DNA from 3 places in the Levilactobacillus sp. genome. Region 2 is predicted to be linked to each of the others. Evidence: predicted binding sites of a transcription regulator. Region 2 holds the regulator's gene; each other region holds the start of a gene.
What was found. Region 2 encodes HrcA, which represses chaperone genes, less so after heat shock. Its sites were predicted from a motif close to TTAGCACTCNNNNNNNNNGAGTGCTAA; they were not measured.

Region 1 (10,832 bases), on a different contig from region 2:
CTGTTTTGTTTTCATAACTATCCGTAGTCTTTTCAAAATACGCCCCCCATCTCACCGGCGAACACGCCCCGCCACAGTTCTCAGGTAGCCGGCCCGTGATTGTGCTAAAGTAGAAGGTAAATACATTATCGAAAGTGCCGGTAACCACTGGGACTTTCACTCGTCGAGAGGAGTTGAGAACTGTGCAAGCTTGGCGGTTCTGGCGGGAAGCGACCCGTCATTTTTTCCAACACTGGGGGAGCTACGTGACACTGGTCTTCGTGACCAATCTGGCCATTAGTTATTTGGCGGTGCCGGCCTTGACTTGGCTGACGTCCGCTTTGATGGACTGGCAACACGTCCCTTACGTGTCCTACACCAACATTGGCGCCATTGCGCTCCAGCATCCCTTGGCCATCATCGGCCTGGTGCTGATCTTACTGGTGGTCGTCACCCTGATCTATTGGCAATTTGCCTACTTATTACTGGGGATCATTAACATTCGTAACGGGCGCCCGGAATCCACCCGGTCCCTCTTGGCCGACACGGTCCGGAGCATTGCCGGCGCCTCCCCCAGCACCTTTTTATTTTTCATCGGCTACTTCATCGTCATCATCCCGTTTGGGAGTGAGCTGTTCACCACGCCCCTGCTCAACAAGGCCAAGATTCCCGCCTTTATCGTGAGTTATCTCATGGACAACCCGCTGTGGGCCGCGCTGCTGGCGGTCGGCTACGTGGTGGCAGCCTACATCGGCATTCGCCTGATTGCGGTCTTACCGCTGATGATGCTCGACCACTACCACAGTCGCGAGGCCATTCGCCTGAGCTGGCAACGAACCCGCCACAATTTCTGTAACTACCTGAGTAAAATTCTATTGACGCTAGCTTTGATCAGCGCCACCGTCTTTGTCATCTACGCCGCCCTCTACATTGGCCAGGTGTTGTTTGATAAAACGCACGTGGCTCTGGTCGCGGCGACCGCCAACCTCTTCTTGATGGAGGTCATTACGGAATTTATCGTGTGCTACGCGACGGTGCTGTTCATGATGATCATCTTGAGCAGTCACGACCGTCACCAGCGGACCCCGTTGTCGCTGTTTAGCTTCAGAGAACCCGCCAAGACCAAGTTGCGGACCCGCCTGTTGATTGTCAGTGGGCTGGCCGTCATTAGTGCCACGCTGGTCGGCTTCAACCTCATCTACTTAAACGGCCTGGCCATGACCAAACCGCTGACGATTGCCCACCGCGGCGTCGACCATGGCAATGGCGTCCAAAACACGATTCCCGCCATGATCAAGACCAGCCGCGAGAAACCCGACTTCGTGGAAATGGACGTCCGCATGACCAAGGATCACCAATTTGTCGTGATGCACGATGCCAATCTGAAGGCGCTGGCTGGCTTGAAACGGTCCGTGGCCAAGATGACGCTCAAGCAGCTGACTAAAGTGACCGTCACGGAAAACGGCTACCAGGCCAAAATTCCCAGCTTTAACCAGTATCTGAACACGGCTATCCGCCACCATCAACGTCTCCTGATTGAGATCAAGACGGGCGGTGCCGATACGCCGGATCTCTCGGAACGCTTCTACCGGCAATTTGGCCAGCGCATCCTGGCCCACCACGAGCAGATTCATACACTCAGTTATAAAATCATGAATCAATTGAAGACTGAGCACCCCGACCTGTTCGTCAGCTACATCATGCCCTATAACCTGACGTTCCCGCACACCCGGGCCAACGCCTACACCATGGAATCCACCACGCTTAACGATTCCTTCATCGACCAGGCCAACCGCCAGCATAAGAAGGTTTATGCCTGGGACATCGACACCATCACCAACCTGGATCAGATGATGTTCTTGGGCGCCAACGGGGTCATCACCAACAACTTGTCGGTGATTCAACAAGAAATCAAGGAAAACACGGATCATCCCAGCTACGCCAACTTATTGTTGACGCTGATGAATGATTTGTCCTTGGAGTCGCAAACCCAATAATGCCGCATACTGAAGGTTGAAAGACGGCAATCAGCACGGTAATTTTAGGTTCAACCTTCAGCTGTACACAAAAACGACTGTTGACACAGGTTTCGGCCTGGTCGGCAGTCGTTTTTATCTTTAAATCTGTAGGTTGAAAGTCTAAAATTGGCTAGAATCACTCGAGCCTGGGACAAAACCTACCAGGCTCATTCGCGTGACCTTTACATAGCTGAAACGTGCGCCAAAAGGCAGCCGGTTCCGCTTAAAACTGCTAACCAAACAATCCAAACCTAGGATTATTCGGTTAGCAGCCTTAATGCTCGCCGGCTAATCGCCTTTGGTCTCACTCTCACACGCTTTTTCCATTATTTCTTTTCAATTTTGCGAATCGGCCGCTTGATCAAGTGCAACAACTTTTCCGATTGTAAGCGCGCCACCACGGCATCGACGGCGACTTGCATCAGCTTTTCGTTCAAGTCCTTGGCCGCGGGTTGGACCTGGTCTTCACCCAAGTGGTGGAGCCGATCTTCCAGGCGGTCGATGAAGTTATCATAGGCCTGCTTGGGATAGTCACCCGCCGTGATTTGGTCGATTCCTGAGCGGACCGTATCCGTTTGGAACATGGGCTTCAGGAGGCTGATCATTAAAATATCGGTCAGCTGCATGGTCTGATACTTCTTCTTCACCGGTGCCAAGATGACGTTATGCTTCACGTAATTGTTAATCATCGCCGGCGTAATCATGTCAACGCCCAGCGGCCCCAGCACGTCGTTGATCAGCGCCGTTACCTGGTCCATGTACAGGTCAAACTTCGGTAAATCATCCCACCGGGGCAACTTGACGCCGTGCATCTGGTGTTCCCAACGGGTGTATTGATTAAAATCAGCCATGTCTTTTCCCTACCCTTCCGTTTCTAGGTCCAATTATAGCATATAATCTAGTCTCAATGACTAGCTAAAGCTCAATTTTGGCAATTCATCTAGCGCCAATGAATCTTGCTTAAAATCCGGTGGCCCAAGACGTCTTGGACCAGGATAAAGACCGGAACCACGCTCACCATCAGCGGCAAGTAGAGCAAGGCCAAGCGCCAATTTAGCAGGCTGACCAGCGAAAAGATGGGGCCAAAGAAGATGAAGATGATGGCAAATAACCCGGCCATCAACGCCACTAACCCGACTTTGAAGCGATTCAGCGGCCGAGCCACCATGACCAGGGCGTTGAGACTGATCAGGCCGGTCATCAAGACGCTCAGCGTTGAGGTCGTCGCAAAACTTAGATGAAATTGCGTGCCAATCCCCATGATGACCAGGATGTAGCCGACCACGCAGACGGCGGCCGGCGCGGCAATTTCCATGACTTGTTTCATAAAACGACCGGTAATCCGCGCATAGTTGGGCTGCAGGGCCAAGAAGAACGTGGGAATACCCACCATCAAAGACGAGATGGGCGTCAGTTGAATCGGTTCAAAGGGATAGCTGCGACTCATGAAGATAAAGATCAGCGTCAAGGCTACGGAATACATGGTCTTGATCAAGAAGAGCGAGGCCACCCGCTCGATGTTGTTAATAACCCGACGACCTTCATTTAAGACGTTGATCATGGCGTCAAAATTCGAGTTCACTAAGACGAAATCCGCCAGACTCTTGGTGGCTTCACTCCCCGAGGCCATGGCGATGCTACAATCGGCCTGGCGTAACGCCAACAGGTCGTTGACCCCGTCACCGGTCATGGCGACCGTGTGTCCCGCCGCTTGGTAGGCCTTGATCAGCGACTCCTTTTGTTGCGGCGTCACCCGGCCGAAGACGTTGTAGTCCGCCACCAGCTGGGCGTAGTCCGGGCTCGGGCCCACCTGACTCATGTCGACCAGTTGTTGGGCACCGGCGATGTCGGCACGTGCGGCGATGCTGGCGACCGTCACCGGATTGTCCCCGGAAATGACCTTCAAGGCCACGTCTTGATTGGCAAAATAACCAAAGGTATCCTTAGCCCGCGGCCGGAGTTCATCGGTAATGAGGACCAGACCAATAGCCTGCGGGTCAGTCGGCCGGGGCGTCGCTAAATCGGCTGCCGTGGCGAGCACCAGGACCCGGTACCCCTGCGCGGCCAGCGTTTGAATGCGCTGCTGAAGCGCGGTCGGGACGGTCTCGAAGATAAACTCGGGTGCCCCCATGAGGGTGGCCTGTCCTGCCAAGACAGCCCCGCTCCATTTACGACCGGAAGAAAACGGCAAGACTTGCCCGGCTTGAACGGCCGGCGTGCCCAAGGCGGCTTGAATGGCTTGTGCCGTTTCGTTGTCATCCCCGGTCGCGGCGACTAATTGGGCTAGCTGCGTTTGTGCGGCCTGCTGGGTAACGGCGCCGAGCGGTTCCACCCGGTCCAACTGGAGCTGGCCGTTGGTGATGGTCCCCGTCTTATCCAGGCACAACACGTCGACCCGGGCCAACGCCTCGATGGCCGGCAATTCCCGCACCAATACGTGATGCCGCCCCAGGGTAAGCGCCCCGGCCGCCAGGGCCACCGACGTCAGTAATACCAAGCCTTCCGGAATCATCCCGACCATCGAAGCCACGGTGCCCAGAATAGCGCGCGTTTGACTCTGCCCCCGCAACATGGCGGAAATGAACAATGCGGCTCCCAGTGGGATGATGGCAAACGTCAAGACCTTGATAATTCGATTAATAATCGTGAGCAATTGGCTGGCGCTGCGGCGGTCTTTCTTGGCCGAATAGGCCAGTTGTTTGACAAAACTGCCGTGGCCGACCGTGGTCGCCTGAACCAAGGCCCGACCGCCAAGAATGACACTACCGGAGACCAGGTCATCCCCGGTCTGTTTACTGATTGGCGTGGATTCCCCGGTAATCTGGGACTCGTCGACTTCGAGCCCCGCGGTATCGCGAATGCGGCCGTCCACCGGCAACTGATCGCCACGGCCAAGTTCCAGGATGTCGTCTTGCACGATGGCATCCTGATGATAGGCCGCCACCTGGCCGTCACGTAAGACATTGATTTTGCCTTCCGACAACAGGGCCAGCTTATCGACCTGGCGTTTCGAGCGAATTTCTTGGAAAATGCCAATCCCCGTGTTGACCACGACGACCCCCAAGAAAAGTAAATTTTTATAACTCCCGGTAAACAGCACCAAGGCCCCTAAGAGCACGTTGATTAAGTTAAATAGCGTTAATAAATTATCCCGAAAAATTTGTTGGACACTGCGAGTCAGCGGGGGCAAGGGGTCATTCTGTTGACCGGCCGCCACCCGCTGGGCCACCTCTGCGGCCGTTAAGCCTAAATCTAACGGTGTCTCTTCCCGTTTTGTTGTGGTCATTTTCCCGTAGCCTCCTTCACGTTTGTTTACCCCTTTATTGTACTAGAAAACCCCACCGATTAGCGCTTATTTCGTTGGCTTTTGCGTAATCCTTTACGGAATCGCAACCAAATTTGCCGCCGTCTACCGCCCCCTGTCGCCGCGAGAAGACTATACTGGAATTGGTAACAAACTATTCAAGGGGAGGGTTTATTTTGAACCATAAATCTACAGCAGTTATTTTATTTATTCTCTACGTGATTTTGCTGGGATGCATGTTGACCCACCAAGATATGTTGGCAATGTGGCTGATGACCTTTGGGATGCTGATTGAGGCTAGCGTCAACCTGTACGACCAATTCAAGCGGCGGTAAGCGTTGTCATTTCCGTGATTTTAGCTTAAGATTAGAAGTATTATGTGTGGTGACGCACACGAAATGACTGACGGTATCTGCCGTCAAGGAGGAAATTTAATGGCACCTACCAAAATCACCAAGACTATCAAGCTCGCGGACGGTAATCGCATGCCGGTCATGGGCTTTGGGACGTACAAAATCGGCGACCAAGAAACTATGAACACCGCAATCGACGCGGCTTGGAACGCCGGATATCGGATGTTTGACACCGCCATGTTGTACCGCAACGAAGACATCCTGGGCCCCGCGATCCAACAGCTGGGCTTACCCCGTGAAGGCCTGTTTTTGACCAGCAAGGTCGCCGAGGTCGTTCAAGGGTATGACCGGACCATGAAGGCCGTCGAAGGCTCGTTGAAGCGGCTCCAAACAGACTACTTGGACCTGCTGCTGGTTCACTGGCCCGTTCGTGAATACTTCTTTGACACCTGGAAGGCCATGGAACAACTCAAGGCCGATGGCAAGGTCCGGTCGATTGGGGTCTCCAACTACACCATTTCTCACCTGGAACTGCTCGCTACGCAGGCCAAGGAAATGCCCGTCGTTAACCAGGTTGAATACCACCCCTACTTAAACCAACAGGCGCTGTTCGACTACGACCAGGAGAAAAATATCGTGACGGAGGCCTGGAGTCCCTTGGGTCGCCGCGCCGTATTGGACAACCCCATGTTAATGAAGATTGCCAAACACCATCAGAAATCCGTCGCCCAAATCGTCTTGCGCTGGGAACTCCAACACGAGCTGGTCACGATTCCCAAGTCCACGCATCCCGACCGTATCAAGGAAAACGCCGAGATCTTTGACTTTGACTTAGACGTCGACGAAATGACTATGATCGACATCCTCAACCGCAACGAGCGGACGGGGAACGAACCGGAAATCGTTTACGAAACCGGTAAGCAATACTAAGCGCGCTGGACTGGGCAACACGATGAGAGCTGGCCGCCTGCCGTTCGTCAACTATGGGTTGGAACGCGGTGGGCGGACCAGCCGAGCCAAAGGACGGTCTCGGCCTCGCTTTGAGCCGATAACCCGCGTCTCAAAGACGCCAGTTGCCTAAGCGGTATGAATCGCACCGCTAAGGCAACTCCCACGGCTGAACCCATATTTGACGAACTCTCGGCTACGATTGTGGTTGTCAGCGGCGACTAGTGTTGTCCCCCCTATCATCAACTATTAATACCAGCAGTGATTTAAAAAGCGCAACCGACTTGCCCTCTCAGCGAGTCGGTTGCGTTTTCTAGTAGTAGTCGGTTAAATAACTGGCCTGTGACGTTTCCCGTCAACTAGCACTCTGGGGGTTACGTCACAAGCGACCCAGTAAAACACTCCCCGATGGCGAAGACTTCCGATTTCACCACTCATCATCAAAAAAGCCACCAACTTGCATTTCAGCAGGTCAGTGGCTTTTTGATGACTCACGGTTAATTAATCATTCGCATGCTTGCGTTGGCGAATATCATACCAGATGATTCCCATGACCCCGAACAGGATTGGGCCGACCAGCATCCAAATCGTGCTTTGGACGTCGCCGTTTTCCAAGATAGGTTGGACCAGCGTGAAGGTGTTGGCGCCCAAGACCACGATGAAGACGACCCAGCTGATGATGGTCGTCCAGGTTGGGGACTTGTAGACCTCAAAGGGCTTCATGATGTCGCGGTTGTGCTTGAATTTGGGAAAGGCGTAGACCAAGAACAGGTATGGCAGCGTCATGGAGACGTTGGCCATCAAGGTCAAGATGTTGTAGAAGGCCGAGGCATCCGTCGAGGCAAAGGATGCCAGCAGGATGATCACGATGACCACCGCACATTGTAACATCATGGCGTAGCTCGGCATGTCGTTGGCATTGAGCTTGGTGAACTTCTTCGGCCACATGGATTTGGGTGTCCCCATGATCAACGTCTTCAGTGGTGAATACGTTAACGTGAAGAAGGCCCCCGAGTAGGCCAGGAACATGCCCAGACCAGTATAACGGGCGAACCACAGGCCGATTGTGGTGCTCGTCGCAGCACTCAGGCCGAGCGACTCACCCAAGACATCCCCGAGATTGCGCATCATGACATAACTGATATTCCCCATGTTGGTCGTCGGGTCGGACAGGACCTTTTGCCAGTTCGTACTGATCCCCCAGCACAGAATCCCAATGGCATAGCCCAGCGTGATGACGATAGCCGAGATGACAATGGCCTTGGGGAAGGTCTTTTCCGGATTCTTGGTCTTATCGACCATCCCCCCGAGGACTTCCAGGCCTCCGTAAGCAAAGATGGCAAACACGGCAAAGCTCATGATGCCCATCGGTTGCTGGTAATTGGGGTGTGGTGAGTGCAAGAAGGTGTTCAGCGGTTGGGCAAATTCACCGTGACGCAAGGCCAAGACGATACCGGAAATGACCAGCAGGATGGCGTTTAAGCTCATGACAGCTAATCCCCCCAGGCTGGTGATGCGTACGATGCCCTTGACCCCTTTGATGGAGACCCAGGTCACCAAGATCATCCACAGACACGACAGAATCCCAATGACCTGCGTGGCGTTCATTCCGGCAAAGGCGAAGTTCTGCGTTTGGTCACGGCCAAAGAAGGTCGTGGTAAACGGAATCCAGACCTTGGCAGAGGTGGAGACCAGCCAGATGATGTAGGACGCAAACCACATGAAGGTCCCAATAAAGGCAAACCGCGGTCCGACACTGCGGTCCAGCCACTGGTACATCCCGCTCCCCTCGTCAGACTTAATCGCGGCCCCGTATTCGGCCATCATTAAGGCAAACGGAATAAAGAACAGCACTGCGGCGGCTAAGTAAAATAGAATCGAAGAGTAACCCATCAAGAAATAGGCTACCGTACTGTTGGCAAAGCCAAAGACGGTCGTAAAGATCATCATGACTAAGGCCATTAAGGTGATTTTATTGTTATTATTATCAGCCATTATTTTCTCTCCAATATTTTCAAACTGCCCGATTGTAGGCGCTTTAATTAGTTTACATGAGCGACCATACAATCCGCTGGCATTTCAATAATAGCTGGGTAAATTTTTCGTGTGATAACTGGATGTTTTCTAATGCGGTGGGGGCTGGCAAATAGTTCCCCCTTGTAAATGGCTCGGCCAAAAACGAGCCCTCTCTCTTAGCAGGCCACTTCTATCTTGGCTTCCGTTTAGGGGTTAGCCATTGAACGCTGCTAACAGCTAACCAACGACAAAAAAGCGTCCCCGCCATTGCCAGCGAGGACGCTTTTTGATTTACGAATCGATTAGTCGATACTAATGTGATGGTTGTCTTCAACCTCAGTTTGCTTTGGCAACGTCAAGGTCAAGACGCCTTCATCATACTTGGCTTCAACCTTCTTCAAGTCAATGCTTGGCAGGTAGAAGGAACGCGCAACATTTTGGCTGCTACGTTCTTGACGGAGAACCCGGCCATCGTCATCCTTCGTGGCTTGCTTAACTTCGGACTTCCCAGAAATCCGCAGCGTGTCGTCACGATAATCGACGTGGATGTCTTCTTTCTTGAAGCCAGGCATTTCAGCCGTAACCACGTAGTCTTTATCGTGTTCAACCACATCAGTCTTCATGGAGCCATCGCCGCTAAACATGTCGCGTCCCAGGTTACCCACTTCATTAAAGAAATTCATTGGATCAAAGAAATCAAAGTTCCGGTTCATAACATCGTTAGTCATAATCAATAACCCCTTTCTGTCTTCCTTGTTTACATTTTCTATAATAGTCAGTATTGGTCAGAATTGCAAGTAATTAGCACTCGACTAACAGGAGTGCTAAATTCCTGCCATAAACACCGCCAATTCGGTGTTTATGTAAATGCATTGTAGGACCTGTCGACAGAAAGGTCAATTATTTTGTTTAAAGGTCAAAGAAAAACTAGTCGATTTGTGGCTGCTTAGCTCCCGGTTGACACAAATTAAAAGAGCTTGCCACGCTGGCAAACCCTTCTGCTGTCACTCTTTAAATTAACGAGAATACCCCGACAACAATCTTAATCCTAAAATAGCTTTGACCTTCACAGAATTCGAATTATACACAAATGGCTTATAGCTTGTCTGATTCTGAAGAACTTATTGCAATTTTTAGGTTGTAAACAAATACTCCTGTGAGCAGTACAGCACCAACTACACCGAACATTTGATTGATGCTAAACATCGGTGAATCAAACACAGCAAAAACTGCCATGCTAATTAAAAAGCCTAGAACAACTAGTCTTGGAGCCGAACCTTCATCCATAATAATTTTCCTCCCCAAATTGTTTTGTTCACGGTCATAATACTACTAGTATCTTTTTAATGCTACTAAATAAATCATCCCAAAAATAATTTGTGATTTCCTAAACATCTATCTACTATAAAAACTATAAAATGTTCATAAAAAGCCAAGATAACTAAACGCCCTATAAAAAACTTTATTGAGATTTAAAAAACATTTCACATTTAAAAAGCGCAGCCAGGTTATCCCAGCTACGCTCCTTCATTTAATAACGATAATAATAACTGGTTTGACCCTTACCCGGTCCCATTGGTGGCAGGTAGCATCGCAAAGCCGTTTTTCCGTGATGCTTCAGCTTTTTCCAGTAAGGCCACTGATCCGAGTAACTTTGGCCCACGTAATAACCCCATTTTCCTTTGGAAATCGACAGGTCACTGTACCATGGTGAGGTGCCAACGCGTTTGGCAACCTTAAACGTCTTGCCAGATAAGCGATGCCATTTACGCTGGCCCGCATTCTTCGTTTTCCACTGCCATTTGGTAAAAATCACCTTGTCGTAGCCGTGCTTTTGCGAATTGTAACTGCGCCAATGACCCCGCAACGACTTAGGCACCACCGTGTAATGCTTCTTAGCTGCCTGCGCAGTCACTGAACTGCTAGATACCAGTGCAACACCACTGATCAGCGCCAGTAAAACAGCCAGTGTTAGCCAACCTTTTTTCATCCTCGATTCACTCCCCAATCACTAATTTAGCGGTGTTAACCACCACCCACTACCTATCATACCCCTGTTCGACCTTCATGCCCACAGGTTATTGATGTCCGTTTAGTTTGGCTAGTCTCAACTTTTTCACCAACAATTGCGTCCTCACGCAAAAAGTCATCCTGGGGGTACTTTCCAGAATGACCTTTTAGCTGTGTTTGATAACAGAAAAAAAGAGCAGCCAG
Region 2 (10,832 bases):
CCGTTAAGTCGTTTAAAATGTCCAATACAGTTTGTTTGATATCCATGATAATTTCCCCCTAAATGAAATTGAAAACCCTATTCTTAATTAGTGAAACCATAATTTATCCAGCAGTCCTGAGAAGATCAGGAAGCTGAAGCAGACCATGTTTGCCGTCAAGAAGATGGCAAACACTTGCGTAAAGCCGTTGTGTGGTACGCTGGCACGGTGCTTTTTCTTGTAGCGCAGCCAAGTGTCATTGATGACCAAGGCGCACCCGTGAAACAAGCCGTACGTGATGTAGTACCACGTGACTCCGTGCCAGAACCCCATGACTAACATGTTGATGATATAAGTGACGTTAGCCGTGGTGGTCGGCTTCTTGAAGATGCGGTGTTTCATGAACCAAAAGACCAACCGCATGTAGATGAAGTCCCGGAACCAAAAGGACAAGGTAATGTGCCAACGATTCCAGAAGTCCTTGATGTTTGGTGAGCGCCAAGGTTGCTTGAAGTTCATTGGCGTGGCGATGCCCATGATATAAGACGTTCCCACGGCAAACAACGAGTAGCCGGCAAAGTCAAAGAACAAATCGGCACTGTACGCGTACATGTAGCCCAGTACCGGCCAGGACAGATCCAAGAACCCGCCGCGGGCATGCATCGCCATGAGTTGCAGCTTGGGCATCAGCATCGTGCCAAAGTAGTACGCTAAGATAAACTTGTACAAGAACCCCACAAAGATGTAGCGGATCCCCTTTTGCACCATCCCCAGGTAGGTCTCACGGTCCGGCACCGAACGGTAATCAGCTTCAAAACGCCGATAGCGGTCGATAGGCCCGGACGAGATGGTCGGGAAGAACAGCATGAACTGCAGGAAGGTCATGACTTGATAATCCTTCAGCGTGCCATCCCGCGTTTCCATCATGGTCTGAACGGCCCGGAATGTCAGGTAACTGATCCCCAGAAACCCGATCAAAGACGCCTGGCCATTTTCCACGGCCGGAGTCACCTTGACGATGGCTAACGGGGCGATAGCCAAGATCACCATCAGATAAAAGATTGGCCCCGAATTTTGGTGCTTCCGATAAACGGCATACCCCCAGGTCAACGCCACTTCGTACAAAATGTAGATGATCAAGGCCACCCCTTGGGACCATTTCGGACCACCAAAGGTTAAGACCAGAAAGAAGATTGAGATCAACGTTTCGTACAGGCGTGACCGTTTGCCGTACAGAAGACCAATCATCAGTGGCAGTAACGCCACGCCCAACAAGGCGAAATACGTTGGGTTGCCGTACGGTTCAAATGACAACATTAGTGATTGACCTCGGCAATGATAGATTTGATATCAACCTTGCCGTTGGGGGTCATCGGTAGGCTTTCCTTGTAAACGAATCGCTGTGGAATCATGTAGGACATCATGTCGCCACCCTGTAAATTCTCCTTGATCGCCTTGGTCAAGTCTAATTCACTGGCGAAGTCATGTGTTGCCGGCACAATCCAGGCGATTAACTGACTCACCTTGTGATTGCGGTCATAGCGTGGCACCGCGACCCCGACTTGAATGTGATCTTCTTGTGACAGGTAATGATTGACTTCTTCCAGCTCGATGCGGTACCCGTGCAACTTGATCTGAAAATCCGTTCGGCCCCGATACATGATCAGGCCGTTATCCAGTTGCACCCCTAAGTCTCCGGAGCGGTAAACGGTCTGGCCCGCCATCTTGATGAAGGCCTTTTCTGTCTTGTCCGGATTGTTCAAGTAGCCCTTGGACATCGACGGCCCACTGATCAGCAGTTCGCCTTCCGTCCCCGCCGGTAGCGGATGTAGGTGCTCGTCCACCACCGTGATGTGCGTGTCTTCCTTGACACAGCCGATCGGCAAGCGCGGATAATCTGCCAGCACCCGTTCGGTAATCTCGACTTGCGTGACCGCCACCGTGGTCTCCGTGGGCCCGTAGGTGTTAAAAATGCGCGCTTGGGGGAACCGTTGATGCAGGGTCGCCGCCGTCGCGTGGGTCAATTCTTCCCCACAGAAGAGGAAACGACTCAGGTTCGGATAATGACTCGCGTCAAAGGTCGGTTCCATCAGGCAAATGTCCACGAAGGACGGCGTGGAAACCCAGACGTTCAGTTGCAAGGTCGGTAACGTCGCAAACAGCTCCTTGAAGTTATCCGTGACCTGCTTCGGCAAGGCCACCAGTGTGCCCCCACTGGCCAACGTCGGTCCCCAGTCCATCACGGAGAGGTCAAACGAGTATGGCGCCTGAGAGAGCGTCCGGGGTGTCTGTGGTAATTTGAAATCATCGCTCAACATCCAGTTGACGTAGCTCAGGAGGTTGGTGTGCGAAATCTGGACCCCCTTGGGCTTTCCGGTCGTACCGGACGTGAAGATGATGTAATACGTGTCGTCGCCGCTCACCGGATGCGTTACCTGATAATCGACGTGTTGGTCAAAAATCGTGTTCAGTGTCTCGGCGTCAATAACCGGCGTGGCGCCTAGCGTCGTCGGCAGGTCGTTCACTGCAATTGCGGCGGCCGGCTGGGCAATGTCATTGATCGTGGTGAGCCGTTCCACCGGTGAATGCGTGTCGATGGGCACGTACGCGTGGCCACTCTTCACGATCCCTAAGAACGTCGCCATCATGTTAAAGGTTTGGCCGCCATACACCATGATCGGTGCGTGAGCGGGTAAATTCATTTTATCCAAATGCGCTGCTAACACGTCTGAACGCTGCTTTAAATCCCCGTAAGTGTTCGTGTGCCCCAGATCATCGTAAGCTAACCGTTCCGGGTCTTGGAGCGCCCAGTGATCCATGGCCGTAATCATGTCTCTAATCATACTCTGTCCCCCCAAAGATTGTCTCTCCGACTGATTCATAAGTTCGTTGCCCCCGCAACTAGAACTCGTTGTAAATAAATGTCGAACTATTCAAGCCACTATATCCATATAAATAAACTAATGCCATCAAAATTACAAAGTAGAATAAGGTCCAGCCAATAAACGCGACCACTGGCTGATGCCAAATCGCCAGCCACTTTGCTCTCATGAAATTCACCCCCAAAGTTTGTCGACCGATTCGCCCCCAAAGTCGACGTCCGTACATCCCCTTAACTAAGCCAGCAACTTCCCCGACGAATCGACTCAGCTAAGAGCGGAGTTCGTGGTCCCAACCACGCTCCTTATGTTTTGAGAATATCATTGCCAAAACCGGATTGCAAACAACCTCACTCAACCTTAATTCTTTCTTTTCATTTGCCTGGCAAAAAGGTCCTTTTGGGTCCAAAAAAGGGTTGCTGAAAGCCTTCAGCAACCCTGATATATCAACTATATACACGTTTTTATCACACGATTAATTTTCGTTGAATTTATCGCGCATTTTGTTAAATAAGTTTCCTTTGCCACTGCCAGTAACCGTTTCACCACTGGCTTTCGCAAAGTCTCGTAAGGCATCACGTTGACCCTTGTTCAGGTTCTTGGGCGTCAAGACCTTGACCGTGACGTGTTCGTCACCGTTGCCATTCCCACGTAAGCGTGGCGCCCCCTTGCCCTTTAAGCGGAAGGTCGTCCCACTCTGCGTGCCGGCAGGGATCTTCAACTTGACATCCCCGTGGACCGTCTTGACCGTCACGTCGTCACCCAGGGTGGCCTGAATGAAGGACAGGTCTTGATCAAAGTAGATCTCGGTGCCATCGCGGCGGAAGTCACGACTCGGTTCTACTTGGAAGATAATGAACAGATCGCCGTAGCCACCGCCATTTTGGCCGGCTTCACCTTGACCCTGCAACCGCATTTGTTGGCCGTCATCGACCCCAGCTGGGATGGTGACTTCCACTTCATGCCGTTCTTCTTCGTGACCTGAACCGCCACAAGTTGGGCACTTTTCCTTGATCTCTTGACCCGTACCGTGGCAAACCGGGCACGGTTGTTGGCTGCGCATCCGGCCCAAAGGCGTGTTGGTTTCAGTCGTCACGTAACCTGACCCGCCACACTGGTGACAGGTGACTGGTGACGTCCCTGGCTTGGCGCCATTACCGCCACAGGTGTGGCATTGGGCCTCGCGGTTGTACTTGATCTTGGTCTTCTTCCCAAAGATGGCCTCTTCAAACTTCAAGTCCATCTGGTACTGAAGATCCCGACCTGGCCGAGGGGCGTTGGGGTTGCGTTGACCGCCACCGCCACCAAAGAATTGGTTGAAGATGTCGTCGAAGCCACCGCCGCCACCAAAGCCGCCGAAACCGCCCTGTTGACCGCCGCCAAAGCCACCGAAGCCGCCTTGAGCACCGTCTGCGGAACCATACTGGTCATAGTTGGCCCGTTTCTGTTCATCGCCCAACACATCGTAGGCGTCCTGCACGGCCTTGAATTTCTCCGCCGCGTCCGGTGCCTTGTTTAAGTCTGGGTGATACTTCTTTGATAATTTCCGATAGGCCTTTTTGATTTCTGCTTGACTGGCATCTTTTGCGACGCCTAGTACGCCATATAAGTCCGTTTCCGCCATCTTTTTCCTCCCAATCAAACCCGATATTTTTCGCTACTAGTAAGAATAGCATACTCGAAACAAAAAGCCAAAGCCCCAGGGACTCTGACTTCTTGTCTACACTCTCTTAAAGTGAAACGGGGCAATTACTTGTTATCGTCGTCGTGAACTTCGTGGAAGTCCCCATCAACGGTGTCGCCGTCTTTGCCATCGCTCTTAGCGTCGCCGCTAGCTTGGCCAGCAGCACCATCAGCACCGCCCTGAGCTTGTTGCGCTTGTTGGGCTTGTTGATACAACTTGACAGAGAGGTCTTGGATGATCTTATTCAAGTCATCCTTCTTGCTCTTCATGTCGTCCAGGTTGTTGGCTTCTTGGGCCTTCTTCAGGGCGTCACGTGCATCTTCGGCCTTCTTGATTTCGTCGTCAGAGACCTTCCCCTTAACGTCTTTCAACGTCTTGTCGGTCTGGAAGAGTAATTGGTCGACTTCGTTCTTGGTGTCGACTTCTTCCTTACGCTTCTTGTCGGCAGCTTCGTTTTCCTTAGCTTCCTTCATCATCTTGTCGACTTCTTCATCGGACAGGCCGTCGGAACTCTTGATGGTGATCTTTTGTTCCTTGTTGGTGCCCATGTCCTTAGCAGAAACGTTAACGATACCGTTCTTATCGATATCAAACGTTACTTGGATTTGAGGAACCCCACGAGGTGCGGCTGGAATGTCAGCGAGTTGGAAGTTACCCAACGTCTTGTTGTCAGCAGCCATTGGCCGTTCACCTTGTAAGACGTGGATATCAACGGCTGGTTGGTTATCCGCAGCGGTTGAGAAGACTTGCGATTTGCTGGTAGGAATCGTGGTGTTGCGGTCGATCAGCTTGGTGAAGACCCCACCCATGGTTTCGATCCCTAAGGACAATGGCGTCACATCCAGTAAGACAACGTCCTTGACGTCACCGGTGATGACCCCACCTTGAACGGCGGCACCTAAGGCAACGGCTTCATCAGGGTTGATGGAGTGGTTAGGTTCCTTACCAGTCCACTTTTGAACGGCTTCTTGCACGGCTGGGATCCGCGTTGACCCACCGTTTAAGATAACAACGTCAACGTCGCTAGCTTGTAAGTCAGCATCCTTCAACGCATTTTCAACGGGGATCCGGGTCTTTTCAACCAGGTCAGCCGTCAATTCGTTGAACTTCGCCCGCGTCAAGCTCTTTTCCAAGTGCAGTGGGCCATTGTCGCCGGCAGAAATAAATGGCAAGCTGATTTGTGCTTCGGTAACCCCAGAGAGGTCCTTCTTAGCCTTTTCAGCAGCGTCCTTTAACCGTTGAACGGCCATCTTATCCTTAGATAAGTCAACGCCATTTTCGTCCTTGAATCCGGCGATCAACCAGTCCATGATCTTTTGGTCAAAGTCATCCCCACCTAAATGGGTATCCCCGTTAGTTGACAGCACGTCGAAGACCCCGTCACCTAAGTCCAGGATGGAGACATCAAAGGTCCCACCACCCAGGTCATAGACCATGACTTTTTCATCTTTGTCTTGCTTGTCCAAGCCATAAGCCAAGGCTGCGGCCGTTGGTTCGTTGATGATCCGTTCAACGTTCAAGCCGGCAATCTTCCCAGCATCCTTAGTAGCTTGCCGTTGGGCATCGTTGAAGTAAGCTGGCACCGTGATGACGGCTTTGTCAACCGTGTCACCAATGTAGTCTTCAGCAAACGACTTCAAGTGTTGCAAGATCATTGCGGAAACTTGTTCTGGCGTGTAATCCTTGCCATCGATGGTTTCCTTGAAGCCAGCTTCACCCATGTGACTCTTGATGGATGAAATCGTGTTTGGGTTGGTGATTGCTTGGCGCTTGGCCACTTCACCGACCTGGGTTTCACCGTCTTTAAACGCAACAACGGATGGTGTCGTCCGGGCACCTTCCTTGTTCGCAATAATCTTTGGCGTACTGCCTTCGAGAACGGCAACGGCTGAGTTGGTCGTCCCTAAGTCAATCCCGATAATCTTGTTACTTGCCATCAAAAATTCCCTCTTTTTTTAGTTTTTTATTTATAAATTTATTGCGCCACGACAACCATGGCAGGCCGGAGAACCCGGTCCTTGAGCTGGTAGCCCTTTTGGAGCACGTTGACCACCGTTTCAGCCGTTTGGCCGTCAGAAACGGGAACCGACTGAACCGCTTGGTGCAAGGTTGGGTCAAACTTCTGACCCAGCGCGGCAATTTCCGTCACGTGATTACGCTTCAACGCATCTTCCATGTGATCGTAGGTCATCTGCACACCCTTTTTGATCTGCTTACTGGTCTCGTCGGTCGCATCGACCGCTAAGGCCCGCTCCAGGTTATCGATCACGGGGAGCACGTCCTTAGCGAGTTGCTGACCATCGTACTTGATGAGCGCGGCCTGTTCTTTTTGGTAACGGGTCTGCATGTTTTGCACTTCCGCTTCGGCACGCAGGTACTTGTCCTCAAAGTCGTCAGCCTTCTTTTGAACGGCAGCTAAAGCCTCTGCCGTGACCGTTGGCTTGGGCTTGTCAGCGGGCTTTGCGTCCGCCGGTGTGGCTTGCTCAGTCTTGTCTGGGTCTTGCTTTGTAGTGGCGGCCTTTGCCGCAGTTTCATCATCAGTGGATGGTTGTTGCTTGTCAGCCACGATAAAAAACCTCCCTTTCTTTACTCGTCGTAGAACCGATAGTAATCTAACAGTTTCTTCGCGAGCTCTTCACGAAACGCACCGACAATTCCCAACATCCGTGAATACGGCATGCGGGTCGGCCCTAAAATGGCGATCATACCCTTACCATGCTGGTTCACGTCGTAGGTGGCGGTGATCAGGCTGAAGTTTCTCAAGGCATCGTTGGTCATTTCATTACCGATTTGCACGGAAATGTTGTCCCGCGGTTGCCCCAAGACGTTGGCGATATCATCGGTCTTGTCGATCAATGAATACAGCGACTTCAGTGAATCAACATCGCTATCCTGCGAGAAGTTCAATAGATTCAAGCGACCACCAACGTAAAACCGCTCTTGGGCGGCTCGCGTCAAAACGTCGCCGAAAATATCCAGAAAACCTTCCGGACTCTGCAGGTAGTTGGCAATCTTCATCGGAATGTCCGCCTGCAGCTTTTGAACCACTTCTGGTAGCGTCAACCCGACCAACTGATCATTGATCAGCCGAACGACGGCCTCTAATTGATCGCCGGTAACGGACTCACTCACGTCAAAGGTCTGGTTCTCCACATCACCACTATCGGTGACGAGGATGGCCATCACTTGCCGCTTACCGAGTGGGACCAACCGGAACCCACTGAGCCGACTATCCTTTAATTCCGGCTTCAACGTAAACGCGGTGTAACTCGTCAGGTTAGACAAAATCGTGGCCGATTGCGAAATAATTTCGTCAATCTTGTGGAAATCGCCGCCTAACGAGGATTGAATCACGTCAATATCATTGGGTCGTAGCGGATCGGGTTTTACCAAATGGTCAACGTAATACCGGTACCCTTCAACCGAAGGAATCCGACCGGAAGAGGAATGGGTCTTTTTGATCAGGCCCTGTTCTTCCAACGCCGCCATTTCATTACGAATTGTCGCTGAGCTTACGTGGATGGGTAACTGCTTGGCTAATGCCTTGGACCCCACCGGCACACCAGTGTTGGTAAAGTCGCGGACAACGGCTCGCAGAATCATCATTTGTCTTTCTGAAAGCATCACAATCACCCCTTTTTTAGCACTCAAACAACACAAGTGCTAAGTCACATATATAATGTAGCAAAACCGGGTTTTGAAGTCAAGAAATCTGGTAGAATTTTTAGCAATCGTTGGCATTAAGTGCTAATTTTTTAGAATTCGCTTAGAATACAGCGTTTTCAGTGGCGCTTGTGGCAACTGACCGCCTTATCGGGTGCGAGGAATTGCCACTTCATCAATGCTCCCTGCTCAATACTCTCTACCGATTAATCGTCACTCATCGGCATTTGTCAGCGTGGTCGATTCGAAACCCGCAAAAAAGACTTAGCCACCCCGTAACGAGTTGGCTAAGTCCTTTACCTAATTTATGACTGAAGGTTGAACCTAAAATTAACACGCTGATTGCCATAATGACGGTATTCTGACACCTAAAATCGGCGGAACCAGTTGCCTGTTGGCGCACGTTTCAGCTACGAGGCCACTTTGAGACGTGTTCTTCGGCTCAAAGCGAGACGGCGAGACCGCCCTTTGGCGCGACCCGCCCCAGCGTTCCAACCCCTATTTGGCGAACGGTAGGCGGCCAGCTCACATTGTGAGGCTGAAATCGCCTATTTTTGATGCTATGGGTTGCACGATCACAATCGTTTCAATTGATAACCTTCAGTTTACGATTCACGCGTGGCGACCTGTTGGAAATAGGCCCGCGTGTCCGCTTCGTCTTGTTTTAACTGGGCGACTAGGCCGTTGGCGTCGGCGAATTTGACCTCACCGCGTAACCGGTGGTGCCACTCGACTTCGACCGGCTCGCCGTACAGGTTGCCCTGGAAGTCCAGGAGGTTCATTTCGACCGTGATGGGCCGGTCATCCCCAAAGGTCACGTTGCGGCCCACAGAGACCATCCCAGGGTACCAGATGGCCCCGACCTTCAACCGGGCCGTGTAAATGCCAATACCTGGGATCCATTCGTCTTGCGGTGCCATCACGTTGGCCGTGGGGTAGCCGATAGTCCGCCCCCGGGCCTCGCCATGCACCACCAGGCCGGTCGAGCGATACGTGTACCCCAGTAATTGATTCACCAGGTCCACGTCCCCGGCGCGCATGGCTGTCCGAATCCGCGTGGAGCTGACCTTTTCGTCGCCGCTGGCTTCTTCGGGCACCGTGACCACGTCAAAGCGCCCCTGGGCGTACTCAGGGAGGTGCGCCATGTTGGCCACGTCCTTCTTGCCATAGGTGTGGTCAAATCCGGCCACGGCCGCCACCGTGTGGAACGCCACCAAATAATGGTCGACGAATTCCTGCGGCGTCTGGGCCGCAAACTCACCGGTGTAGTTGACCAGAAAGACCCGGTCGACTCCCAACCGGTCCAGCTGTTGGAGCTTACGGTTGATGGGACTCAAATACTTTTGGTCGTCTGCTTGTAGTGGCCGATAGACCAACGCGGGATGGTGATCATAGGTCAAGACCGCCAGTTTAACGCCCTTGGCTTGCGCGAGCGCCTTGGCGCGGTTGATCACGGCTTGATGCCCGCGATGAACGCCATCGAAAAAGCCCATGGCCAAGACCACTGGCTCATCGGGAATTTGCCGTGCATCTAACGGGTGGTGTATGTGAATAACTTCCATTGGAAATTCCTCTTCTCAAAACTTAGTTCACCGCAAACATTTTTAGCGGCTTATATTGTTGCTTTTCTTCGGACCACTGGTACAGGCACTTGGTCGCTCCCTGATAGGTCAAGGCGACTTCCGGGGCCGTGGCCCCATCGAGCTCGGCGGCCGTCAAGAAGACGCCATTTTTAACCAGCTGCCAAACGCGGTCGCTCAACGCCACGTGTGGATACGCCGTTAGGGCATAATCGATGGGCCGCAAAATGGTCGTCAGGTCCTCGGCGGCCATGGCGGCTGCGACCTGATCCAACGTCACCGTTTGGTCCAGTGTGAACCCGCCGCTTTGTTGGCGGGTCAATGACGCCATGACAGCCGGCACACCCAATAGCCGACCCAAATCGACCGCTAACGTCCGCACGTAAGTCCCCTTCGAGCAGCCCACTTCAAAGGCCACCGTTTGGGTCCCGGCATCGGCGTCAAATGTCCCGGCATCTTGCAAGGTAAAGTGGTCGACCGTCACCGTTCTGGTCGGACGTTCCACCGTTTCCCCGGCGCGGGCGTACTCGTACAGCTTACGCCCCCGCACCTTGACGGCGGAATACATCGGCGGTGTCTGTTGGATGGTCCCGGTCAATTGAGCCGTCCCCGCCGTCAGTTCCGCCAACGTAAAGGGCCGTGTCAACGCCTGCCGTTCCACAACGTCACCGTCTAGGTCCTCCGTGGTCGTCGCCAGTCCCAGGGTCACGGTACCGCGATACACCTTGCCAGAAGCCATGAGGTACGGCACGACCTTGGTCGCCGAGCCAATGCAAATGGGCAATACGCCATCGACACTGGGGTCGAGCGTCCCACTGTGGCCGACCTTTTTGGTGTGCAGAATGTGGCGCAGTTTGGCCACGCAATCAAAGCTGGTGAGGCCGCGTTCTTTGTATAAAGGGATAATCCCGTCCATTCCGGTTCCTCCGTTCTTACTTGTGAACTCGTTTCTTTTTAGGTCAATTGCATAGTTAAACCAGTGCTTGCGGCTGCCAGAGATTCCGCTTGCTATGGGGGACACCTCCAGCCCGCCTTGCAGTAACAGTG
Region 3 (10,832 bases), on a different contig from region 2:
ATAAGTTCAGTTAATGCCAAAATTGGATCCCCTGGCCTAACTGACTGTTGTCTTCTATACCAGTTAGTCTCTCTATATACTCCATCCTCATCAATTCCACGAATGACGTGTTGTACGCTAACATTGGCGGATGGTTGCGGGATAACATCTCCAGAAGCCAAAGCCGAAACCGACCCCATCCCCAAAGAAACGCCCGTCATTACCAATACAACTATGCGCACATGCTTCAAAATTTTCATCGTCCATTCCCCCTCGTTTTCAATCAACTCCGTAGAAAATGGCCGAAAATTTTATTTTTCCGAAAAAAAAGAAGCAAGCCCATCACTGGACCTGCTTCTCAGTATTCACATTTAATTACTTGTTAACGATGGCCAAACGTGCGTCTTCGTTCAAGTTGTAGAAGGAGTGAATCCCCTTGTATTCGGAAGTCTTACCTAATTGGTCTTCGATCCGCATTAATTGGTTGTACTTAGCGATCCGTTCGCCACGGCTCATTGAACCAGTCTTGATTTGGCCAGCGTTTAAGGCCACAACCAAGTCAGCGATCGTCGTGTCTTCAGTTTCACCAGAACGGTGAGAGATAACGGCCGTGTAACCAGCTTGCTTAGCCATTTCAACGGCTTCAACAGTTTCAGTCAAAGTCCCGATTTGGTTCAACTTGATTAAGATAGAGTTGGCAACGCCCATCTTGATCCCCTTAGCCAAGTAGTCCGTGTTCGTAACGAACAAGTCGTCACCAACGATTTGAACCTTCTTGCCCAAGCGTTCAGTAGCCATTTGCCAGTCTTCCCATTCGTTTTCATCCAGAGGATCTTCGATGGAAACAACTGGGTACTTGTCAACGATGCTTTCCAGCAAGCTAACAAATTCTTCAGCAGTGTATTCCTTGCCGTCACCCTTAAGTTCGTACTTCTTGGTGTCAGCGTTGTAGAATTCTGATGAGGCACAGTCAAAGGCGATAGCAACGTCCTTACCAGGTACGTAGCCGGCGTTCTTGATGGCTTCAACTAAGATTTCGAATGGTTCTTCGTTGTTCTTCAAGTCAGGTGCAAACCCACCTTCATCACCAACGGCAGTGGAGTAGCCCTTTTCGTTCAACAAGTTCTTCAAGTTGTGGAACGTTTCTGAACCCATCCGGATAGCTTCCTTGACGGTCTTGGCACCAACAGGCATGATCATGAATTCTTGGAAATCAACCTTGTTGTTGGCGTGCTTCCCACCGTTGATGACGTTCATCATTGGCGTAGGAAGGACGTGACCATTGAACCCGCCTAAGTAGTTGTACAAAGGTTGGCCCAATTCGTCAGCAGCGGCCCGGGCAGCAGCTAAGGAAACACCCAAGATGGCGTTAGCACCTAACTTACCCTTGTTTGGCGTACCGTCCAAGTCGATCATGGCTTGGTCAATGGCACGTTGGTCGGTAACATCGTAGCCAACGATTTCCTTGGCGATGATGTTGTTTACGTTGTCAACAGCCTTAGTAACACCCTTACCCATGAAACGACTCTTGTCGCCATCACGAAGTTCAACGGCTTCGTGTTCACCGGTTGAGGCACCAGAAGGAACGATTCCCCGGCCCATTGCCCCGGCTTCAGTGTAAAGTTCAACTTCGACAGTTGGGTTACCACGAGAATCTAAGACTTCGCGTGCGTAAATATCAGAAATAATAGACATTTTTTGTATTCTCTCCTTATGAGTGTTTGGCTTCACGGGAACAAACAACAATCCCATGTTTCATTCTATAAGTTTACCATTGAACTTTCAATTATATTTTGCCCGAATTACAAATTTTGATAGTTCGCCAGCTTAATGAAAGAGTTTTCATCTAAACTGGACCCGCCAGCGAGGACGCCGTCAACATTATCCTTGGCCATCAGGCCGACAATGTTGTCGGGTTTCACACTGCCACCATACAAAATTCGCACGCCGTTGGCTAATTCATCCGAATAGATGTCAGCCAACGTCTGGCGGATCAGGTAACACCCTTCTTCGGCTTGGTCCGTCGAAGCAGAGGTCCCACTGCCAATCGCCCAGCTTGGTTCATAAGCAATGACGACCTTGGCAGCGTCAGCAGAACTGACACCCTTGAGGGCCGCTGTAACTTGATTGACGACCCAGTGAATCTTCTCACCGGACTCGCGCCGCCCCATGGTTTCGTCACAACAAACGATGGGCGTCATGCCATTGCGAAAAACCGCTTGGACTTTTCGGTTAATGACATCGTCGGTCTCGTTGAAGTAACGGCGCCGTTCGGAGTGGCCCACGATGGTGTAAGGAATTCCCATCGCGTGCAGGGCCTTGGGGCTGGTTTCTCCCGTATAGGCACCCTCGTCTTCGTAGTAACAAGCCTCAGCGCCAATCCGCAGAATATTTTCCCGGTTGGCATCTAACATGGTCTGTAAAAATAACGCTGGTGCGGCAATCGCCGTTTCCACGACGTCCGCAGCCGGTAATTTCCCCTGCACAGCTTCCACGAAACTGCGCGCTTCCGTTACCGTTTTGTTCATTTTCCAGTTCCCAGCAATGAGTGGTATCCGCAACCTAATCCACCCTTTCTAAAAATAAATTGACTACGTTCATCATCTTACCGAATTCCCGCTAGATAAGCCAGCGAAAACCCTTACCGATCGATAAACTTGACCATAAAAAGCTGTGATGACAACCACCACAGCCCTTTACAAATTTACTTATCAGAAATTGCGGCAATTCCTGGTAAGGTCTTCCCTTCGAGGTATTCCAGAGAAGCGCCACCACCAGTAGAAATGTGGGACAACTTGTCAGCCACACCTAATTGTTGCACAGCGGCAGTTGAGTCACCACCACCGACAATCGTCTTGGCTTCGGTCAAAGTCCCTAAGAACTTACCGATTTCCAAGGTTCCTTCGGCGTAGTTGCTCATTTCAAAGACACCCATTGGGCCGTTCCAAACAACCGTCTTAGCAGACTTCAAAACGTCTTCAAATTCGGCAATGGACTTTGGCCCGATATCTAAGGCCATGTAGCCATCCGGCACGTCGCCTTCGACCGTCTTGTGAGGTGCATCGTTGTCAAACTTTTCAGCAACAACGGAGTCCACTGGCAAGACTAACTTGTCGCCGGCCTTGTCCAAGATTTCCTTAGCTAAGTCAATCTTGTCTTTTTCAACCAGGGAGTTCCCAATCTTGATGCCCTTAGCAGCGTAGAACGTGTAAGTCATCCCACCACCGATAAGGATCTTGTCAGCCTTGGCTAACAGGTTGTCGATCACACCGATCTTGTCGGAAACCTTGGCACCACCCAAGATGGCAACGAATGGGTGTTCAGGGTTGTCAACGGCACCACCGATAAACTTGATTTCCTTTTCCATCAAGAAGCCAGCAGCCGTTTGGGCCATGTTGGCAGCGATCCCGGCGTTAGATGCGTGAGAACGGTGAGCCGTCCCAAAGGCATCGTTAACGAAGACGTCACCCAATGAAGCCCAGTACTTGCCCAATTCAGGGTCGTTACCGGATTCACGCTTAACGTATTCGCCGTCTTTGACATCTTCGTAACGGGTGTTTTCCATAACCAAAACATCGCCGTCATTCAAACCGTCAATGGCGTCTTCAAGCTGCTTGCCTTCCGTCGTTGGGACGAACGTAACTGGCTTGTTTAACAAGTTGGACAGACGTTCTGCGACTGGACGCATGGACAGGCCCGGCTTGTCGTCTTCCTTCTTGATCCGACCTAAGTGAGATAAGAGGATGGCCTTGCCACCATGTTCGATTACGTACTTGATCGTTGGTAATGCCGCAACGATACGGTTATCGTTACCAATCACACCGTCTTTGATTGGGACGTTAAAGTCGACCCGCATCAGGACTTTTTTGCCCTTTAAGTCTAAATCAGAAACTGTTAATTTAGCCAATTCTGAAATCCTCCTTGAGTAATATCTATTAAAAGATTACTTTCACAATATACAGCACTTACCTTTGAATTTCAAAGGACTTATGCAAATTTTTACAAAAAACGCAGCGAAGAAATTCCTCCCTCCGCCGCGTTCGTGAGTCTATTTAAAAGCTGTTACAACTGTCGGATTAGAGAGTTGCGAAGTGCAATAACGTCCGAACCATGTTGCAAGTGAAGCCCCATTCGTTGTCGTACCAAGCAACAGTCTTGACAAGTTGGGTGTCACCGTTAGTCGTAACTTCAGTTTGGGTTGGGTCAAAGACAGAACCGTGATCGTCATCGACGATGTCTGAAGAAACGATTTCATCGGCGTTGTAACCGAAGGCTTCGTTACCTTCAGTGTGCTTCTTCATAGCGTCGTTGATTTCGTCAGCAGTAACCTTCTTGTCCAGAACAGTGACTAATTCAGTCAAAGAACCGTCAGTCAAAGGTACACGTTGTGCATGGCCTTGTAACTTACCCTTCAAGTCAGGGATAACCAAACCGATAGCCTTAGCGGCACCAGTTGAGTGAGGAATCGTGTTAACACTGGCAGTACGGTTGTTCCGCATCTTCTTGCCGCGAGGGCCATCCAAGATTTGTTGGGTAGCAGTGAAGGCATGAATCGTGGTCATCGTACCAGCCTTGATACCGAATTCCTTGTTCATGAAGTAAGCCATTGGTGCCAAGCAGTTCGTGGTGCAAGAACCAGCAGAAACGATGACATCGTCCTTGCTTAAGACATCCAAGTTAACGCCAGGAACAACCGTCGTAACGGCACCGGCTGGAGCAGATACTAATACCCGCTTAACACCAGCATCGATGTGGGCGTGAGCCTTTTCTTCGGAAGTGTAGAAACCGGTACATTCGAGGACGAAGTCAACACCGTCGTTCTTAACCCAAGGAATGTCTTGAGCCTTTGGTTCAGCGTAAACAGGGTATTCCTTACCGTCAACCACGATGCCCTTGTCCGTAGCGGAAACTTCGCCAGGGAAACGGCCATGAGTTGAGTCATACTTCAACAGGTAAGCTAACATTGAAGGTGTCGTCAAATCGTTGATGGCAACAACTTCGATGTCACTTGAGTGGAGTTCGTGAATCCGCTTGAAAGCCAAACGGCCGATACGTCCGAAACCATTAATACCAATCTTTACAGTCATACTGTGATTTCCTCCTTCAGGAAGCAAACAAAGATAATTTTTTTAAAAAGCAATACATGTTCATTGTATCACTTTTTTAAAACAAAGTCAGCAGCACCTTCATCGGTAATTAACCAAGTCTGTGCTGGCGCTAAACGCATGTAAGCCGCAATCGCAGCCCCCTTCTCGGCACCGCCAGCAACGGCGATGACTAATTGTTTAGCGGCTAAGTCGCCAATTTCCAACCCAATACGGGGGAACTTGCTGACGACGTGGCCCTGGTCATCGTAGAAATAACCAAAGGCCTCACCCACGGCGTGTGCTGCCGATAAATCGGCAATCACGTGCGGATCCATGTGGCGCCGCTCGGCCATGACAAAGGCCTGACCGATACCGTGAATGACCACGTTGCTTTGCGCAATCAGTTGTAACACTTCGTGGATCGCTGGTTCCGCAAATAACGATTTGTAGGTGGCACTGTTCAGCTGCTCCGGCACGTACAACTGCCGAAACGCGCTGTTGGTGTGTTCGGCCATGGTGGCCGCCACCGTGTTGGCCTGAATGGCCGGCGACTCACCGACCCCACCACGCGCCGGAACGAATAACAGGTCCCGGTTTGCAGCCAAGGCAGGCGTCAAGGCGTCCGCTACCGTGGCTAGCGTGTGACCGCCCATGACGGCGACCGTGCTATGACCACCAGGCATCTGGTCCATCAAGACCTGCCCGGCCGCCTGGGCCAAACCATCGAGCGAACCGTTTGCTGCGGTACTGTCCCCCGGCACAATCGTACAGTGGGCAATGCCCAAGCGTTGTGCCAGTTCACGTTCCTGCTGCTGCCGGCCGGCTAAGTCATTCATGACTGGCGTTAGGCCGCGCAGGACCCGTTGACCAGCGGCCGTGATCTGCATCCCCCGGACAGACATTTGGATAAAGCCCAAGTCTGCCAAGGCATCCGTGGTCGTCCGCACCGTGCGCTCGGAACACGCCAGCTTCGTCGCTAGCGTCCGCCGACCCACGGGCTGGAGGCGGGCAACGCCCTGCAGAACACGGAAGCGGCTGGTCAGTTTTCCGACCATCTGGGGCATAATCGCATCTACCCACTGCCAATCTTCATGCATCCTGCTTACCTCCTAGTGGGACGATAATCGACCTATGGTGGCTGATAAACGCCCACCCTGGTCAAAAAATTTAAGGCCAACCAGAGCCAACCTTTTACGATTAATAGTATAAGCCCATGCTCGCCCTTTAGCAAGTAATTCAGACCGTTAATTTATGTAAGCCCTTACAATAGAAGAAACGCAAAAATTTTGACCGCTGGCCACACCGGATTGCGTGGCCACTGGGGAGCAATCCAGTGTGGCGCGCAAAAAATCGCGAGTGGGACAGGCGATTAGACAGCAAGTATTAAGGCTACCTTTTGGCGCACGCTTCAGCTAGGTACAAGTGATACGAACGATCCGGGAGTTGTCCCAGGTGCAAAAAAATCGCCGTCACACGGTAACCCGTGGACGACGACTTTTTTGCTTTTATTTGATGCGCCCGGAGGGAATCGAACCCCCATTTCAAGAACCGGAATCTTACGTGCGATCCATTACACTACGGGCGCATAAAAATTGTTATGAACAACACCTTGACTACTATAACTGATTTTGAATAAAAATACAAGGTAGTTTGGCATTTTTCTCCCGGAATTCATGCTATAATGACGGCATTAACTTTTCCTGGAGGTTTTCGCAATGACGCGACACAAGACTTTTCGCCTGGTCGTTGACGCATTATTAATGGCGATTATTTTATTGCAAAATATCATTCCGTTTCTCGGCTACATCCCCCTCGGGCCCTTCAGCATGACCCTAATTGGTCTAACGGTCATCGTGGCTGGGACCGCCTTGGGCCCCAAGGATGGCATGGTGATTGGTGGCTTTTGGGGGCTGATCACCTTCGTTCGGGCCTTCACCTGGCCGTCTAGTCCGGTCGCCCCGCTGATCTTTACCAACCCGTTGATTTCCATCCTGCCACGCTTACTCATGGGGCTGGTAGCTGGTGGGCTATACACCTGGGGTCGTCACCGCCAGTGGTCCCAGCGCCGGGCCATGCAAGTCGCCGCGGGTTGTGCCGCGTTGGTCAACACCTTGTTAGTCCTCGGCTTGGTCTTTTTCTTCTACCAGACGCCAGCCGTGGCTACCGCGTTTGGCGCCAAGGGCAATCAAACGCTGGGCTACGTCTTGATGATTTCGCTGCTGACCAACGGGATTCCCGAACTGATCTTGGATGTGCTGGTGGCACCGCTGATTGCCCGTCCCCTGCGTAACCGCTGGGATCGGCTCAAGGCTTAGTTTTGCTTAACAACGGGTCGCCATACTATCTCAATAACAACCAGTTCAGCCTAGATGACGATCACTGTCTGGCCGGACCCGCTCACAATCTAATCACTAAACGCATGCGTTCCCGAACCTGGTGAACGCATTTTTTGGACGAAAAAAGCCGCAACCACGAACGGTTACGACCATCTGATGCGCCCGGAGGGAATCGAACCCCCATTTCAAGAACCGGAATCTTACGTGCGATCCATTACACTACGGGCGCCTATCAGCATCAGTATTTTTGAGCACCTAATTACTATACCTGATGCTGAATATAAATTCAAGGGGTCGTTGCAAATTTCTTCCTGATTAAACGTAAATCAGCGTGACCCCGCCAAAGGACACATTACCGTGAATCGAGACCCGGGGCGCCGTTGGGTCGGGCTTAGCGGTCCCCTTTTCTTCGATGGCACCAAAGCCAGTGTTGATGTTGTGGTGCACGTTCCAATGCTTGGGAATAAACAGTTCCGTTCCACCGAAGGAATCATCGATCACGATGTCGGCCCCGTCCGGATTGACCGTAACGTTGTCAAAGTAGACCTTGGCATTGCCCATGTTGACTTTGATCACGGCGCGTTTGAAATCCAGCGACTGTAGGTAGCGAATGCTGCTACTCATGTTGACGTCGACCAAAATTTCGGACTCATCTAAGTCTTGCACGTCCTCTTCTTCCCAGTCGTGGTCGTGCCACTTATGCTGATGCCAGTCCTGGCCGTTGACAATGACCCGTGGGCCGTGATGGTGCCAGCGCCACCGCGGCTTAATGATCAGCGACAGCCCCGCCGTCAGCAGGACCGCGGCCCCCAGAATCGTCCACGGTGCCAAAGCAGCGATTCCCAGCGGCTTAGCGAAGATAATCGCCAGAAAGGCCAGTGAGAAGACCATCCCGCCTGTGGCCAGGTGAATCAGACTTTCCACGAAGGCCGCCACCAAGAACATCGCCAACAACAACGTCCAAAAACCAATGTGGTAGGTGAAGATGCCCAGTTGGCTGGTAATTAAAATACCGGCCGCCAAAACCAGGAAGACACCCCAAAACCAATTTCGATACATAAGACTTACCCCTCTCGTTCTAGTGCCTCTTTAAGCGCCTTATAGTAGCGCCGCGACACGTAAAGTTGTTTGTGTGATTTCTGAAATTTGACCAAATTCCCCGTGACGGACTTGGTCAGCGATAGGATCTGGTCACGATTGAGGATGGCGGATTTGGAAGCCCGTTGGAAGGTCGTGGGCAACGCGTCGGCCAGTTCGTACAAGGGTTGCCGCGTCACGTAAACGTCGTCGGCCGTGTGGACCATGACCTGATGATCCGCCGCCTCTAGAAATAAAATGTCACCGACCACCACCTGAAAGCTTTGCCCACGCTGGCGCAACGTTAAGCGTTTTGCCGCCGTGGTCGCCGCCTCTAGTGCCGCCACCAACTGGCTCACGTCCGTATTGGCTGCCGCACGAATGGTCACGTCCGGCTCGACCGCCGTTTCATCAATTACCACGTGGACTTTCAAATCGCCACCCCCTTTCGTTGTTTTAAGTAAACCATACCCACCGCCAAAAATAAATATCGATGACGTGACTGGTCAGCTAACTGGCGTAAGCGGTCGATTAAGTTGGGTGAGCGTCCCTTCTGACCGGATGAAACGTATCCAATCACCGGATTGGCGTTGGCCGCCTGCCGTTCGCCCACTCGGGGCGTGGCACGCGGTGGCCGGGCCAGTCCCTTATTAAAAAACGCTTCCCCCTGCTCACAGCGTTCACTGACTCAGCACTCCCCCCAGTCGACTGACAGAATACGTGACGTTTGGCCAAACTCTGTTATGATGGTTTTAGTTAATCGGTTCTGGTCTAAATGGTAAGTCATATTGTTTGACCTACTTTGACCATAGCGGTACACTAACAACATGTTAGCGAAACGCTAGCCATTCAATAGTTAATAAGGGAGGCTATCTAGTCATGAATTTAGTACCAACAGTTATTGAACAATCATCCCGTGGCGAACGGGCCTATGATATCTATTCACGACTCTTAAAAGACCGGATTATTATGTTATCTGGCCCAATCGAAGATGACATGGCAAACGCCATCATTGCGCAACTGCTCTTCTTGGACGCTCAAGACTCCACTAAGGACATTTCGCTGTACATCAACTCACCAGGTGGTGTGGTTTCTTCCGGCTTGGCCATTTACGATACCATGAACTTCATCCAATCCGACGTACAAACGATTACGTTAGGGATGGCAGCTTCCATGGCCAGTGTCTTGGCTTCATCCGGGACTAAGGGCAAGCGTTTTGCATTGCCACACGCCCAAGTCATGATTCACCAACCATCCGGTGGTGCCCAAGGGCAACAAACTGAAATTGAAATTGCCGCGCGTGAAATCTTGAAGACGCGTGAATTGATCAACAAGATTTTGGCTGAAAACTCAGGTCAACCCGTTGAACGTCTGAACCAAGACACTGAACGGGACAACTACTTGAGTGCGCAAGAAGCCGTTGATTATGGTTTGATCGACCACATCATGACCAACAGTAGCGAACAAAAGAAGTAAGCCTCGCATTAAAAATAGCACCAGCCCAGCTTGGGTTGGTGTTATTTTTTGTTTAAAGCTGGGGGTAGCCATACTGCTGGTTCACCCGCACGCGCAATGAATCCCTATCTGGTCATCTCGCCTTAAAAAAACGGCGCCCAGCACCAATAGCTGAGCGTCGTTTTTGCTTTACGCCGTGGCTTCTTCACGAAGCTGTTTAGCGTAGTCATTGATTTTCCGTAAACGGTGATTGATACCGGACTTGGAAATGGGACCACCGGGAACCAGATCGCCCAATTCCTTTAGGCTCACTTCTTGGTGCGCCATCCGGGCTTCGGCGACCTCGCGCAACTTGGTTGGCAGTTGGCCTAAGCCGACCGTGGCCGCGATAAACTGAATGTTATCGATTTGTCGCGTTGAAGCGTTGGCAACCTTATCCAGGTTGGCGTTTTCACAGTTCACCAGCCGGTTGACTGAGTTACGCATGTCGCGCATGATGCGGACGTCTTCGAACCGCAACATGGCCGTGGTAGCGCCAATCAAGGACAAGAAGTCGGCAATCTTTTCTGCCCCCTTCAAGTACGTGATGTAGCCACTCCGGCGCACGATGGTCCGGGCGTTTAGGTCGTAGCGATTCATCATTTCCGCAATCATCTGGTTATGCTCCTCGTATAGGGAGTAAATTTCCAAGTGGTAGCGGCTGGTTTCGGGATTGTTGACGGACCCGCCGGCCAAAAAGGCCCCCCGCAAATAGGAACGAACCCGCATGTCATCGTTTAAGATCTCAGCCGGGACAGATTCCAACAGCTGCATCCCGTCAAAGATGCCCAGGTCGGATAAGACTTCCGTCACACCAGTCTTGACCCGCACAATGTACAGGTTATTTTTCTTGAGTTTC

Region 1: a site for HrcA is predicted at 9,420-9,446, ahead of LKH74_RS03020 (Hsp20/alpha crystallin family protein). Genes of this name have one in related genera too.
Region 3: a site for HrcA is predicted at 9,168-9,194, ahead of clpP (ATP-dependent Clp endopeptidase proteolytic subunit ClpP). Genes of this name have one in related genera too.

Annotation. Positions count from the first base shown of each region.
Region 1 covers NZ_JALCJA010000002.1:37,631-48,462, reverse strand. Annotated here, with positions in the region: gene LKH74_RS03050 (glycerophosphodiester phosphodiesterase) at 183-1,976, shown strand; gene LKH74_RS03045 (DUF1836 domain-containing protein) at 2,324-2,848, opposite strand; gene LKH74_RS03040 (cation-translocating P-type ATPase) at 2,938-5,283, opposite strand; gene LKH74_RS03035 (hypothetical protein) at 5,478-5,636, shown strand; gene LKH74_RS03030 (aldo/keto reductase) at 5,736-6,584, shown strand; gene yjeM (glutamate/gamma-aminobutyrate family transporter YjeM) at 7,104-8,597, opposite strand; gene LKH74_RS03020 (Hsp20/alpha crystallin family protein) at 8,921-9,346, opposite strand; gene LKH74_RS03015 (hypothetical protein) at 9,714-9,905, opposite strand; gene LKH74_RS03010 (hypothetical protein) at 10,150-10,608, opposite strand.
Region 2 covers NZ_JALCJA010000001.1:344,296-355,127, forward strand. Annotated here, with positions in the region: gene dltC (D-alanine--poly(phosphoribitol) ligase subunit DltC) at 1-46, opposite strand, end outside; gene dltB (D-alanyl-lipoteichoic acid biosynthesis protein DltB) at 88-1,296, opposite strand; gene dltA (D-alanine--poly(phosphoribitol) ligase subunit DltA) at 1,296-2,822, opposite strand; gene LKH74_RS01680 (teichoic acid D-Ala incorporation-associated protein DltX) at 2,881-3,030, opposite strand; gene dnaJ (molecular chaperone DnaJ) at 3,334-4,482, opposite strand; gene dnaK (molecular chaperone DnaK) at 4,608-6,479, opposite strand; gene grpE (nucleotide exchange factor GrpE) at 6,518-7,108, opposite strand; gene hrcA (heat-inducible transcriptional repressor HrcA) at 7,129-8,166, opposite strand; gene ribF (riboflavin biosynthesis protein RibF) at 8,811-9,767, opposite strand; gene truB (tRNA pseudouridine(55) synthase TruB) at 9,790-10,701, opposite strand.
Region 3 covers NZ_JALCJA010000005.1:140,558-151,389, reverse strand. Annotated here, with positions in the region: gene LKH74_RS09540 (LPXTG cell wall anchor domain-containing protein) at 1-239, opposite strand, end outside; gene eno (phosphopyruvate hydratase) at 355-1,674, opposite strand; gene tpiA (triose-phosphate isomerase) at 1,782-2,540, opposite strand; gene LKH74_RS09525 (phosphoglycerate kinase) at 2,684-3,886, opposite strand; gene gap (type I glyceraldehyde-3-phosphate dehydrogenase) at 4,056-5,066, opposite strand; gene LKH74_RS09515 (sugar-binding transcriptional regulator) at 5,135-6,163, opposite strand; tRNA gene LKH74_RS09510 (tRNA-Arg) at 6,580-6,651, opposite strand; gene LKH74_RS09505 (ECF transporter S component) at 6,782-7,381, shown strand; tRNA gene LKH74_RS09500 (tRNA-Arg) at 7,560-7,631, opposite strand; gene LKH74_RS09495 (LiaF transmembrane domain-containing protein) at 7,718-8,461, opposite strand; gene LKH74_RS09490 (LytTR family DNA-binding domain-containing protein) at 8,467-8,913, opposite strand; gene clpP (ATP-dependent Clp endopeptidase proteolytic subunit ClpP) at 9,359-9,955, shown strand; gene whiA (DNA-binding protein WhiA) at 10,124-10,832, opposite strand, start outside.